3 regions of the Bradyrhizobium sp. 192 genome follow, and region 1 is predicted to be linked to each of the others. Evidence: predicted binding sites of a transcription regulator. Region 1 holds the regulator's gene; each other region holds the start of a gene.
What was found. Region 1 encodes PhoB, which activates phosphate uptake and scavenging genes when phosphate is short. Its sites were predicted from a motif close to TGTCATNNANCTGTCAT; they were not measured.
Positions count from the first base shown of each region.

Region 2: the regulator PhoB is predicted to act here: its motif matches at 1,463-1,479, upstream of IVB24_RS28600 (YbhN family protein).
Region 3: the regulator PhoB is predicted to act here: its motif matches at 1,726-1,742, upstream of phnF (phosphonate metabolism transcriptional regulator PhnF).

Region 1 is NZ_CP064690.1:1,060,335-1,064,709, reverse strand. It holds gene argF (ornithine carbamoyltransferase) at 1-278, opposite strand, end outside; gene IVB24_RS04920 (aspartate aminotransferase family protein) at 278-1,486, opposite strand; gene IVB24_RS04915 (GcrA family cell cycle regulator) at 1,941-2,453, shown strand; gene phoB (phosphate regulon transcriptional regulator PhoB) at 2,721-3,428, opposite strand; gene phoU (phosphate signaling complex protein PhoU) at 3,452-4,168, opposite strand; gene pstB (phosphate ABC transporter ATP-binding protein PstB) at 4,180-4,375, opposite strand, start outside.
Region 2 is NZ_CP064690.1:6,093,601-6,097,975, forward strand. It holds gene IVB24_RS28590 (EAL domain-containing protein) at 1-500, opposite strand, end outside; gene IVB24_RS28595 (ferritin-like domain-containing protein) at 717-1,223, opposite strand; gene IVB24_RS28600 (YbhN family protein) at 1,650-2,732, shown strand; gene IVB24_RS28605 (hypothetical protein) at 2,819-4,375, shown strand, end outside.
Region 3 is NZ_CP064690.1:1,230,793-1,235,167, forward strand. It holds gene phnE (phosphonate ABC transporter, permease protein PhnE) at 1-835, shown strand, start outside; gene phnF (phosphonate metabolism transcriptional regulator PhnF) at 962-1,693, opposite strand; gene phnG (phosphonate C-P lyase system protein PhnG) at 1,811-2,275, shown strand; gene phnH (phosphonate C-P lyase system protein PhnH) at 2,280-2,888, shown strand; gene IVB24_RS05800 (carbon-phosphorus lyase complex subunit PhnI) at 2,893-3,996, shown strand; gene IVB24_RS05805 (alpha-D-ribose 1-methylphosphonate 5-phosphate C-P-lyase PhnJ) at 3,993-4,375, shown strand, end outside.

The DNA.
Region 1 (4,375 bases):
ATGGTCTCGCCGCGGCCGAGCTGCATCTCGGCACCGGTGAGCATGATGGGCTCGCCGCCGAGCTGGCGCATGGCGACGTCGAACGACACGCGTGTCCGGGTCGACGGGCGCTCGAAGATCATCGCCAGCGTCTTGCCTTCGAGCGGCCTGACCGGCTGATGCGCCTTCTGCTTCGCCTTCATGGCGGAGGACGCCGCAAGCATGCGCTTGAGCTCCGACAGCGGCAGCTCGTTGATATCGAGGAAATGCTTCGGAGTTTTGTTGGGGGACTTGCTCATCAGCTTGCCGCCCGCTTGGTCTGGCTGGACGAGATCGCGGAACAGGCGCGCTCCAGCCGCCCGATGCTGTCCTCGATCTCGGCTTCGGTCACGATCAGCGGCGGCAGGAAACGCACGACATTGTCGCCGGCCCCGACGGTGAGCAGCTTTTCATGACGCAGCGCCGCGACGAGATCGCCGGAGGGCACCACGGCCTTGATGCCGATCAGCAGGCCCTCGCCGCGCACCTCGCTGACGATGTCGGGATAGCGGTCGATCACGGAGGCAAGCTTCTGCTTCAGCAGCAGCGACATTCTCTGCACGTGGTCGAAAAAGCCGGGCGCGAGCATGACGTCGAGCACGGCGTTGGCCGCGGAGATCGCCAGCGGATTGCCGCCGAAGGTCGAGCCGTGCGAGCCGGGCCCCATGCCGGCGGCCGCATCCGCGGTCGCCAGAATGGCCCCGATCGGGAAGCCGCCGCCGAGCGCCTTGGCCAGCGACATCACGTCCGGCGTGACGCCAGTGCGCCGATAGGCGAACAGATCGCCGCTGCGGCCCATGCCGGTCTGCACCTCGTCGAAGGCGAGCAGCAGGCCCTTCTCGTCGCAAAGCTGGCGCAGCGCCTTGAGGAAGCCAGGCGTTGCCGAGCGCACGCCGCCCTCGCCCTGGATCGGCTCGATCAGGATGCCGGCGGTGTGCGGACCGATCGCCTTCTTGACGGCCTCGATGTCGCCATGCGGCACCTGGTCGAAGCCTTCCATCGGCGGACCGAAGCCTTCGAGATATTTTGCCGAGCCGGTCGCAGCCAGCGTCGCCAGCGTGCGGCCGTGGAAGGCGCCTTCGAAAGTGATGATGCGATAGCGCTCCGGATGTCCCTTGGAGAAGTGATGGTGGCGCACCAGCTTGATCACGCCCTCCAGCGCTTCGGCCCCCGAATTGCCGAAGAACACGAAGTCCGCAAAGCTCTCCTGGCAGAGCCGGTTGGCGAGCTTCTCGCCATCCGGGCTCTGGAACAGGTTCGACATGTGCCAGAGCTTCGTCGCCTGCTCCTGCAGCGCCTTGATAAGATGCGGATGGCAATGGCCGAGCGCATTCACGGCCACGCCCGAGGTGAAATCGAGATAGCGATCGCCATTGGTCGCGATCAGCCAGCAGCCTTCACCGCGCTCGAAGCCGAGGTCGGCTCTCGCGAAAACGGGGAGCAAATGCGGCGCTGCGCTGTTCGTCATGATGTCACTTGAATGTTGCGGACGATGTGACGCGTGCATTGCGCAACGCACCATCCACCGGCCCGGAAAACGAAACGTGCCGCCTTTTAAGGGCGGCACGCGGGACTATCTTATGCCTGGCAAGACGGGTGTCAATGCCGCCCGGAAAGCCTCGGGAAACGCAGAATCCGTAGTCTTGCGGTGCCGATTTTGCGGGATTTCACCACGGAACATGTGGAAGCGAGTCGGCGGACTCTTGCGCGGGAGTCACGCCATATTGTAGCGTTTGGATTGTCAGATACGACATCTCGTGCAGCGGTTCTGATCTCAAGAGTCCTCATGTACCGGCGTAAACGTTCGGGCGTCAGTCGCGCCCGGCGAGCCTTAAGGGATTCTGGCGGCACGGGTTTTTCGAAGCTTAGCAATCGCCGCATGGGCGCCAGGACGGCAGCCGCGCGACGAGGGAAAGGGTGCAATGACGGTTTTGACCTGGTCCGATGATCGCGTCGAGCAGCTGAAAAAGCTCTGGGAGGCCGGACTTTCGGCCAGCCAGATCGCAGCTGAGCTCGGCAATGTGACCCGCAATGCCGTGATCGGCAAAGTGCACAGGCTCGGTCTGTCCGGCCGCGCAAAGAGCCCGTCATCGGCCGCGCCCCGGCCGCGCAAGGCGCGCCCCGCACAGCACATGATGCGGGTGACCCGCCCCATCGCGCGCGGCAACACCGCGCTGGCCCAGGCCTTCGAGGTCGAGGTGGAGGCCGAGCCGGTCACCTACGACAACGTGGTGCCGATGAGCCAGCGGCTGTCGCTGCTCGAGCTGAACGAGGCGACCTGCCATTGGCCGGTCGGCGATCCCTCCAGCCCGGACTTCTTCTTCTGCGGCGGCAAGGCGCTGTCCGGCCTGCCCTACTGCGCCCAGCACTCGCGCGTGGCGTATCAGCCGGCGGCCGATCGCCGGCGCGCAGCACCTAAGCCGGGGCCGCGGTGAGCTTGCGGATTTAGCTGACTAAGGACGGCGCTGTCACGCGACGACGGTCCAACAATCTCGGTGTCATCCCCGCGAACGCGGGGATCCATAACCACAGGGCGCAGTTGTTGCGCGAGATGGTCACTCCGAGTCTTCGCCAAACTACGTCCTGTGGTTATCGCGACGAGCGCAAGCGCTCGCGCGGAGATCCCGGGCTCGCGCTGCGCGCGCCCCGGGATGACGGCTGAGATTGCGGCTACAACTCGCCAAATGGCAGCCCACAACCCCCTACGCCTGCTCGGCCTTCGCGAAGCGATCGTCCAGCGCGTAGCCGGCGCCGCGAACGGTGCGGATCGGGTCCTGCTCGCGGCCGAGATTGAGCAGCTTGCGCAGGCGGCCGATATGAACGTCGACGGTGCGCTCGTCGATGTAGATGTCGCGGCCCCAGACGCTGTCGAGCAGCTGCTCGCGCGAGAACACGCGGCCGGGATGCTCCAGGAAGAACTCCAGCAGGCGATATTCGGTCGGGCCGAGATCGATCGGCCGGCCCGAGCGCGCCACGCGGCGCTTGTCGCGGTCGAGCTCAATGTCGCCATAGGCCAGCACGGTGGCGAGCCGCTCGGGGCTGGCGCGCCGCAGCAGGCCCTTCACGCGCGCCAGGAGCTCCGGCACCGAGAACGGCTTGACGATGTAATCGTCGGCGCCGGTCGCAAGCCCCCGCACCCGCTCGCTCTCCTCGCCGCGCGCGGTGAGCATGATGATCGGCAGCTGCTTGGTGTCGGGCCGGGTGCGCAGGCGCCGGCACAGCTCGATGCCCGACAGGCCCGGCAGCATCCAGTCGAGCACGATCAAATCGGGGACGTGCTCCTTGAGGCGGGTGTCGGCGTCGTCGCCGCGCATGACCGTCTCGACGTCATAGCCGTCGCCTTCGAGGTTGTAGCGAAGCAGCTCGGTGAGAGCTTCCTCGTCCTCAACCACCATAATGCGTGCGCCCATGGTGTCGTCGCTCCTTAAAGTCTTCAGGTATTCGGGATCGCCGTGGCGAAGGTGGTCATGTCGCCCTTCGGCCGCTTGTCGGTGATCGCCTGGCCCTCGATCATGTAGAACACGGTCTCGGCGATGTTGGTGGCGTGGTCGCCGATCCGCTCGATGTTCTTGGCGCAGAACATCAGGTGGATACAGAACGAGATATTGCGGGGATCCTCCATCATGTAGGTGAGGAGCTCGCGGAACAGCGAGGTGCAGATCGCATCGACCTCCTCGTCGCCCTTCCACACCGCCATCGCCGCCGGAAGATCGTGGGCGGCATAGGCGTCCAGCACCGACTTGACCTGCTGCTGCACGAGGTCGGTCATGTGCTCGAGGCCGCGGAACAGTTTCAGCGGATGGAAGTCGGTCTCGAGCGCGGCGACGCGCTTGCCCATGTTCTTGGCGAGGTCGCCGATGCGCTCGAGGTCGGTCGCGACGCGCATCGCGCCGACGATCTCGCGCAAATCCACCGCCATCGGCTGACGGCGGGCGATGGTGAGCACCGCGCGTTCCTCGATGCGCTTCTGCAGCGCGTCGAGATCGGCGTCGATGGTGACGACGCGCTGGCCGAGCGCGACGTCGCGGCGGATCAGCGCATCGACGGAATCGACGATCATGCGCTCGGCGATGCCGCCCATCTCGGCGACCAGGCGTGTGAGTTCCTGGAGGTCGGTGTCGAAGGCCTTGGCGGTATGTTCGGTACCCATGTCGCGTCTCCTCAGCCGAACCGGCCGGTGATGTAATCCTGCGTGCGCCGGTCAGTCGGCGACGTGAAGATCTTGCTGGTGTCGTCGAACTCGATCAGCTCGCCGAGATACATGAAGGCGGTCTTGTCGGAGACGCGCGCGGCCTGCTGCATGTTGTGGGTGACGATCGCGATCGTGTAGTTCTCGGACAGTTCCTGGATCAGCTCC
Region 2 (4,375 bases), 3.2 Mb from region 1:
CGCACGGCCACGAGCAATGCAAGCGCCGCAAAGACGATACCCGACAGCACCGAGACGGCGACCGTGCTTCCGATCCAGTGCACCCGCGCCGGCATCTCCAGCGCCGCCATGCCGGTGTAATGCATCGCCGCGACACCGCTGCCGACGATGGCGCCGCCGAGAACGATCCACACCGCCCGCGAGGACGACACGGCAATGCTCAGCCCCACGAAGGTCACGGAGATCGCAAAGATCAACGACAGGATCGTCACTGGAATGTTGTAGGCACCGGCGCCGCCCGGTCCGTAGGCGAGCATCGCGATGAAATGCGTCGCCCAGATGCCGCAGCCGCTGACGGCCGCATCGAGGCCGAGCCAGGTCAGGCGTCCGACGCCCTGAGTCGCCCGCGCCCGGTGGAACAGGCTGATCGCGGCCGCGCTGGCAAGCAGACACACCGCGCCGGCGAGCACAACGAGCCGCCAATCGTGCTCGTCGGTGAGACAGTAGAGAACTTGATGCATTGCGGGCCCCTGATGGACCCGCACATGGCCTGACAATAATGGACAGGTGGTAACTGGCTACGCGCCAGCTTCGGCAATGGTGAACGGAAGCTGTGTCCATTCACTCGGATTGTTCATCCCGCCCGCGAACACCGGGACCGATCATGATGGACGGCTCCCGTGGTCAGGGAAACGCCGCGCGGATGACCGCGCGGCGTTTCGATCACGACACCTTCATTAGCTCGCCGCGCGCAGATTCACCTTGCTCTCGGCCAGTGCTGTCAGCTTCTGGTCGGTTGCCTTCTCCTCCTCAAGCGTCTTGGCGAGCACGCTGGCGCAGTCGTTGCGGCCGAGTTGCTTGGCCCAGGCGATCAGGCTGCCATAGCGCACGATCTCGTAATGTTCGGCGGCCTGCGCCGCGTTGATCAGGGCGGCGTCGAGCACCGCCTTGTCGGCGACTTCGCCGGCGGTCTCCTCGGCTTCCTCGATGATGCCGTCGATCGCCGGACAGTCGACTGCCTTTGCGGCGACGCCGTGCATCTTGAAGACCTCCTCCAGCCGCGCGACGTGCTGTTTCGTTTCCTCGAGATGCGTCAAAAAGCCCTGTTTCAACTGCGGATCGGTGGCCTTGCTGGCCATCTTCGGCAGCGCCTTGGTCAGCTGCTGCTCGGCGTAATAGATGTCCTGGAGCTGGTGCACGAACAGGTCGTTCATGGTCTTGATGTCTTTTGTGAACAGTCCCATCGTTCCGTCCTCTTCCGATTTCTGGAACACGAAGTCAGCGGCTTTGCCAGAAAGCCGCTTGTTCCGCCGTGTCCGGTTGCTGATGGGGCCCAACGAGCGCGCGGCATCGGCGTTCCAAAAAGACCCATATGGCTTGCGCTGGAACAATGCGGCCGGCGTCGGGATCGAAGATCGTGTCGACATACGACATGCGTGAGCCGGACCGGGCTCACGACTCATATGCTTAACGCGCCAGCGATGTGAACCGCGTATGACAAAGGGGCCGGTCCGGCGCAGAACCTATTGTTGTCAAGGGCTGCACAAGCCGCTGATTATGCCTTAAATGATCTGGATCATGCCTAGCGATCGATGCCTGCCTTTGGCCATGATCGCACCCGACCGGCCAATGTCTGGCCCGGACGGTCTTTGCCCCCGCCGGGAGGATGAATGCACGGACTGCTGCCAGCGCTGAAGCGCGGGTTCAAGAGATGGATCGGCTGGCGACGCCTTGGAGTTGCCGCGAGCATCTTCATCATCGCCTTCGCGATCACCTCGCTGGTGCGGACCCTCAAGGGCATCGATACCGGGGTCATCCTGACCGCGTTAACCGAGATTCCCCGCGGCAGCATCGGGCTGGCGGCGATCTGCGTGTTCTTCGCGTTCTGTACGCTGACCTTCTACGACTTTTTTGCACTGCGAACGATCGGCAAGAAGCACGTGCCGTACCGCATTGCGGCGCTCTCCAGCTTCACGTCCTATTCGATCGGCCACAACATCGGCGCCACGGTCTTCACCGGGGGCGCGATCCGCTTCCGGATCTATTCGGACTATGGGCTGAACGCGATCGACGTCGCCAAGATCTGCTTCCTGTCGGGCCTGACCTTCTGGCTCGGTAACATCTTCGTGCTGTCGATCGGCATGGCGATCCATCCCGATGCGGCATCCTCGATGGATCAGCTCCCCTCCTCGATCAACCGGCTGATCGCGCTCGGCGGGCTCGCCTCGATCGGCGCCTACCTGGTCTGGCTCGTGATGGGCGAGAAGCGGCGCGAGCTTGGCCAGAAGGGCTGGAAGGTGGTGCTGCCGTCGGCGCCGCTGACGTTGGTCCAGATCCTGATCGGGGTGGTCGATCTCGGCTTCTGCGCCACGGCGATGTACCTGCTGATGCCGGCCAACCCGCCGATCGACTTCATGTCGCTGGCCGTGGTGTTCATCCTGGCGACGCTGCTCGGCTTCGCCAGCCACGCCCCCGGCTCGATCGGCGTGTTCGATGCCGCCATGCTGCTGGCGCTGCCCGAATTCGGCCGCGAGCAGCTGCTGGCGACGCTGCTGGTGTTCCGCATCCTCTATTTCGTGATCCCGTTCGGCCTCGCCATCTCCATCATGGGCGCGCGCGAGCTCTGGATGAACGTGGTCGAGCCCTGGCAGGAGCGGCGGCGGCTGGCGGAGGCCTGCGCGCAGGCCAATCTGCCAAAGCAGGTGGCAGCAATGGAGCGCGAGCGGACGCTGCGGCAGGCCAGCAAGCGGTAGGCCACGATCTCGCCCCGGAGGGGTTGCAGGCGGCAGAGCAATGCTCTCTTATTTCCGCCTCAACTTTGCCGTTGAAGACGCGGGCCATGATCCCTTCATTCCTTCGCACCCTCTCCGCAGGCGCCCTGTTGCTTGCCGGGATTCTGATTGCCATGCCACCGGAGCGCGCCAGCGCTCAGGATTCCGGCGCCCTGCAGATCAATTGGGAGGTGCGCAACCGCTTCCGGCTGTTCCGCGAGGAGCGCGACTTCCTGCTCCATGTCGAGAACGCCCGCAACCGCAGCATCCTCGCCGCCGAGCAATCGCTGGAGCTCCAGAGCGAGGGCCGCGGCTGGGCCCGCAACATGGTCAATCGGCTCTGCATCGACCTGCAGGGCCGGGTCAACCAGCCCTGCACTCGCGACAATACCAAGGAAAACTACCTGACCCCGATCGACCATCCCGTCACCGTGCGCCTCGTCGGCGCGGTGCCGGTCGGCGCCACCTGCGCCTGGTCGTTCGACGACGGCGACGGGCCTCAGCAATCGACCTTCGACTGCGCCGAGCCGATCAATCTGCGCGTCCGCTACGGCAAGCAGACGGTCGCGACCGTCGACGTCTCCTCCGGCTCCGATCCGACCCAGCGCGTCCAGACCGAGATCCAGGTCCGCGACATCTTCGTCGCCGGCCTCGGGGACAGCATCGCCTCCGGCGAAGGCAATCCGGACCGGCCGCTGGCGCTGTCGGACGAAGGCTTTTGCTTCCGCTCCTATCTGGGCACCGCCGGCGCGCAGTACTACCGGCCGAGCCGCCACGGCTTCAAGGGCGGCCGGGCCTGCGAGGCGCCGGATACGCTCGCCAACTGGCAGCGCTACAGCGCGCTCTGGTTCAACTCGCCGTGCCACCGCTCGCTCTACAGCTACCAGACCCGCACCGCGCTGGCGCTCGCGGTGCGCTACACCCACATCGCCGTGACTTATCTTCCGCTCGCCTGCACCGGCGCCAGCATCAGCGACGGGCTGCTCGGCTCGCAGCGTGCCCGCGAATGCCCGCCCGGCAAGACCGGTGTCTGCAACACCAGCGTGAACGCCCAAGTCGCCGAATTGCGCGAAGCGCTCACCGCGGCGAAGAAGCGCCAGCCCGACCGCACGCTCGATCTCGTGCTGCTGTCGGTCGGCGCCAACGACATCTATTTCTCCGGTCTCGTCGCCGACGTGATCGTCGAGACCGCGACCGAGCGGGCGCTGTTCCGCCGCTCCGGCGTGATGGCGACCGTCGACGATTCCCGCGACGCGCTTGCGCGCGAACTGCCGCAGAATTTCGTCAAGCTGCGCGAGGCGCTGAAGCCGCTGGTCGGCGGCGATCTCTCGCACGTCGTCTATGTCTCCTACGCCAACCCGGCGCTCGCCGAGGGCGGCGTGCCATGCCGCGGCGGCAAGGCCGGCTTCGACATCCATCCGGCCTTCAACGCCGATCCGCAGCGCCTGGCGCGCGTCTCGACCTTCGTCGACACCGAGTTCCTTCCGCAGCTGAAGGGGCTCGCCACCTGCACCCGCGGCGCACTGTGCCGCGATCCCGAAGCCGACCGCATGACCTTCGTCGACGCGCATCAGGCCGCGTTCGCCGATCACGGCTTCTGCGCCCATGCCGGCACCGATCCCGAA
Region 3 (4,375 bases), 170 kb from region 1:
CGAAGTTGATGCCGCGCAGATGCGCGCGCGCTATCCCGATGTGTTCGAGCGGCCGGCTGCGGCGCAGCTCGCGACGCCGGCAATGATCGTCGCGGCGTTCGCGATTTTCATCTATGGCCTCGTCGACCTCGATTTTTCGCCGTCACGGCTCTTCAACGGCCTCAGCCAGCTCGGCTGGATCAGCATGATGATGATCCCGCCCGATCCCGGCTCCTCGCTGCCGCTATATCTGAAGGCGATGGGCGAAACGCTCTCGATTGCGCTGCTCGGCACCACGCTGGCTGCGCTGTTCGCGCTTCCGGTCAGCCTGTTTGCCGCGCGCAACGTGGTGCCGTCGGTCATCCTGCGTTTCCCGGTCCGCCGCTTCCTGGATTCGATCCGCGGCGTCGACACGCTGATCTGGGCGCTGGTGTGGATCAACGTCGTCGGGCTCGGCCCGTTCGCCGGCGTGCTCGCCATCGCGGTGTCGGATTTTGGCGCCTTCGGCAAGCTGTTCTCCGAGGCGATCGAGGGTGCCGACCAGAAGCAGGTCGAAGGCATCCGCGCTTCCGGCGGCAGCGCGCTGCACGAGATCCGTTTCGGCCTGCTGCCGCAGGTGCTGCCCGTCATCGCCGGCCAGGTGCTCTATTTCATCGAATCCAACACCCGCTCGGCCACCATCATCGGCATCGTCGGCGCCGGCGGCATCGGCCTTCAGCTCGCCGAGCAGATCCGCGTGCTGGAATGGCAGAAAGTGTCGTTCCTGATCCTGATGATTTTGGTCGCGGTGGCCGCGATCGATTTCATCTCGGGCAAGCTGCGCTTTGCGATCATTGGGCGCAGGGCGGTGGCTTAGTTGCAGCTGCCGTAGGGTGGGCAAAGCGAAGCGTGCCCACCACGTCAACTCAGCTATCGGGGAGAGATGGTGGGCACGGCGCAAGTGCGCCTTTGCCCACCCTACGAGTCCTGCGTGGTCGATTGCTCACCCGTTCTCCACCAAAAACTCCACGCGCTCCGCCGCGAACCGCGAATGCTTGGTCATCAGCGGCTTGCCCTCGAGATCATGGTCGGTCGCGTCGACCACCAGGATCGGCCGTCCGAGTGCCAGGTCGAGCCGGGCCGCGTCGGTAGCGTCGACGATGCCGGCCGTGATCCTCGTCGCGCCGCGGCGATAGTCGCGCACGCCGTAATGTTCCAGCAGCTTCGTCATCGAGCGCGTCGCCGCGAACACGGCGCCGGCGCCTGGAAACAATTCCGCCGACAGCCAGGTGGTGGAGACGCAGATCGGCGTGCGGTCGGCCAGCCTGATCGCCTCGATTCGCACCAGGGGCGCGCCGGTCTTCAAGCCGAGCTCGCGCGCCAGCTCACGGGTCGCGACATCGTCGGTCGCCTCGATCAACTGCCCGCGCGGCTCGCGGCCGCCGGCGCCGACGATCTCGGAGAATCGGGTGCGCGAACGCAGGGGATAGGCGAGCTTCTGCGCCTCGACATAGGTTCCGCTGCCGCGCTCGGCACGCACGAGGCCGCGCTCGGCAAGGGCTGCCAGCGCGCGCCGCACGGTGTGGCGGTTCACCCGATAGGTTTCGGCGATCTCCATCTCGCCCGGCAATTTGTCGCCGGCCGCGAAACGGCCGTCGGCGATGCCGCGCTCGATGCCGTCGGCAACGAGGCGCCATAGCGCGACGCCCGAGGAGGCGGTGTCCTGCATGCTCATGTCGCGGCAACCTACTCCAGAAATCACAGCTTTGTCACGAAACAGTCATGGCGCTCCCTTATGAAGTTGTCTATTATCATAGACAACTTCGATGCGGCAAGTTCGGTCGGAAAGTCGGTGGATCAGGTGACCCAGCACAACAACCAGCAAGCCCAGCGCCAGGCCGCCATGGCCGTGCTGGCGCACGCGGAGGCGGGCGAGATCGCCGCCCGCCTCCGCGACTTCGTCCTGCCGGCCCATCAGGATTTGCGCGCGCCGGAGAACGGCCTCGTCATGCTGCGCGGCAGGGTCGGCGGCGACGGCGCGCCGTTCAATCTCGGCGAAGCGACAGTGTCGCGCGCGGCGGTGCGGCTGGCGAGCGGCGAGGTCGGGTTCGGCTACACGCTCGGGCGCGACGGCGAGAAGGCGCGGCTGATCGCGCTGTGCGACGCGCTGGTGCAGTCCCGGGATTTTAGCGCGGCGGTGGAGCGGGACGTTATCGCCCCGTTGCGTGAGCAGCTTATGACGGGCCGCAAGCAGGCGGCGGCGGAGACCGCCGCGACGAAGGTTGATTTCTACACCATGGTGCGCGGTGAGGGGTGAGATCATGACCACGATTGCGGAATTGCCGCCCGGTTTCGTCGACAAGGTGCTGTCGGCGCAATCGACCTTTCGCTCGGTGATGGACGCGATGGCGCGGCCGGGCTCGGTCCAGCGCATTGTCCCGATGGCTGGAGCGCCCGATACGATGATGCGCGGCACCGCCGCGATCGCTTTGACGCTGTTCGATCACGACACGCCGCTCTGGCTCGACGCGCGGATGGCGGAGAGCCCGGAATTGGTGAAATGGCTGAAATTCCACACCGGCGCGCCGGTGGTGCAGGATTCCTCGATTGCGAGTTTTGCGCTGATCAGTGACGGCGGTGCGCTGCCGCAACTCGAACGCTTCGCGCTCGGCACCAGCGAATATCCGGACCGGTCCACCACATTGATCCTGCAGGTCGACAGCCTCGACGCAGGCCGCAGTTTCGAGCTGCGCGGCCCTGGCATCGACGGCGTCGCGATGCTCAATGCGTCGGTCAAGCCGTTCGATCTGTTCGAGCGCCTGCACGTCAACGAGGCGCTGTTTCCGCGCGGCATCGATGTGGTGCTGGTCGCCGATGACGCATTGGTCGCGATTCCCCGCACCACGCGCATCGCGAGCAAGGGAAGCTAGAAGCATGTATGTCGCAGTCAAAGGCGGCGAACGCGCCATCGAGAACGCCCATCGCCTGCTCGCAGACAAGCGGCGCGGCGACCAAAACGTTCCGGAAGTCACGCTCGACCAGATCTCGGAACAGCTTGGGCTGGCGGTGGACCGCGTCATGAGCGAAGGCTCGCTCTATGACCGCGAGCTCGCGGCGCTGGCGATCAAGCAGGCGCGCGGCGACCTGATCGAGGCGATCTTCCTGGTTCGCGCCTTCCGCGCCACCTTGCCCCGTTTCGGTGCGAGCGAGCCGGTGGACACCGGTGCGATGCGGGTGCAGCGGCGAGTGTCCTCGACCTTCAAGGACATTCCGGGCGGCCAGATCCTCGGGCCGACCTTCGATTACACCCACCGCCTGCTCGATCCCGCGCTCGCGCAAGGCTTCGTGCCGGAGGCGCCGGCAACGGCTGATGCGTCGACGGCGCCGACGCCGCGCGTGACCGATATTCTCGGCCGCGATGGGCTGATCGAATCTTCGCCGCAGGCCGAAGAGGGTGCCAGCGTCGGCGATCTCACTCGCGAGCCGCTGAATTTTCCGGCGGATCGGGATCTGCGGCTGCAAAACCTCGCGCGCGGAGACGAGGGTTTTCTGCTCGCGATGGGCTATTCCACCCAGCGCGGCTACGGCCGCAACCATCCCTTCGCCGGCGAGATACGCTTTGGCGAGGTCGAGGTGGAGTTCTTGGCGGAAGACGCCGGCTTCGCCGTGCCGCTCGGCTCGATCGAGCTCACCGAGTGCCAGATGGTCAACCAGTTCAAGGGCTCTGCGACCGAAGCGCCGTGCTTCACCCGCGGCTATGGCCTCGCCTTCGGGCAGAGCGAGCGCAAGACCATGTCGATGGCGCTGGTCGATCGCGCCCTGCGCGCCCGCGAACTCGGCGAAGAGGCACTGGCCCCGGCGCAGGATGAAGAATTCGTGATGTCGCATTCGGACAACGTCCAGGCCACCGGCTTTGTCGAGCATCTGAAGCTGCCGCATTACGTCGACTTCCAGTCCGAGCTCGGCCTGCTCCGCAAGCTGCGCAAGGAATTCACCGATGCCCAGGCGCCTGACGCCATGAAGGAGGCCGCGGAATGAACGCGCCTACCTACAACTTCGCCTATCTCGACGAGCAGACCAAGCGGATGATCCGCCGCGCCATCCTGAAGGCGATCGCGATCCCCGGCTATCAGGTGCCGTTCGCCAGCCGCGAAATGCCGATGCCCTATGGCTGGGGCACGGGCGGCGTGCAGGTCACCGCCGCGATCCTCGGGCCCGCCGACGTGCTGAAGGTGATCGATCAGGGCTCCGACGACACCACCAACGCGATCTCGATCCGCAAATTCTTCGCCAAGACCGCCGGGGTCGCCACCACCACGGCGACTGAAGATGCGACCTTGATCCAGACCCGTCACCGCATCCCCGAGACGGCGCTGAGCGAGAATCAGGTGCTGGTCTATCAGGTGCCGATCCCGGA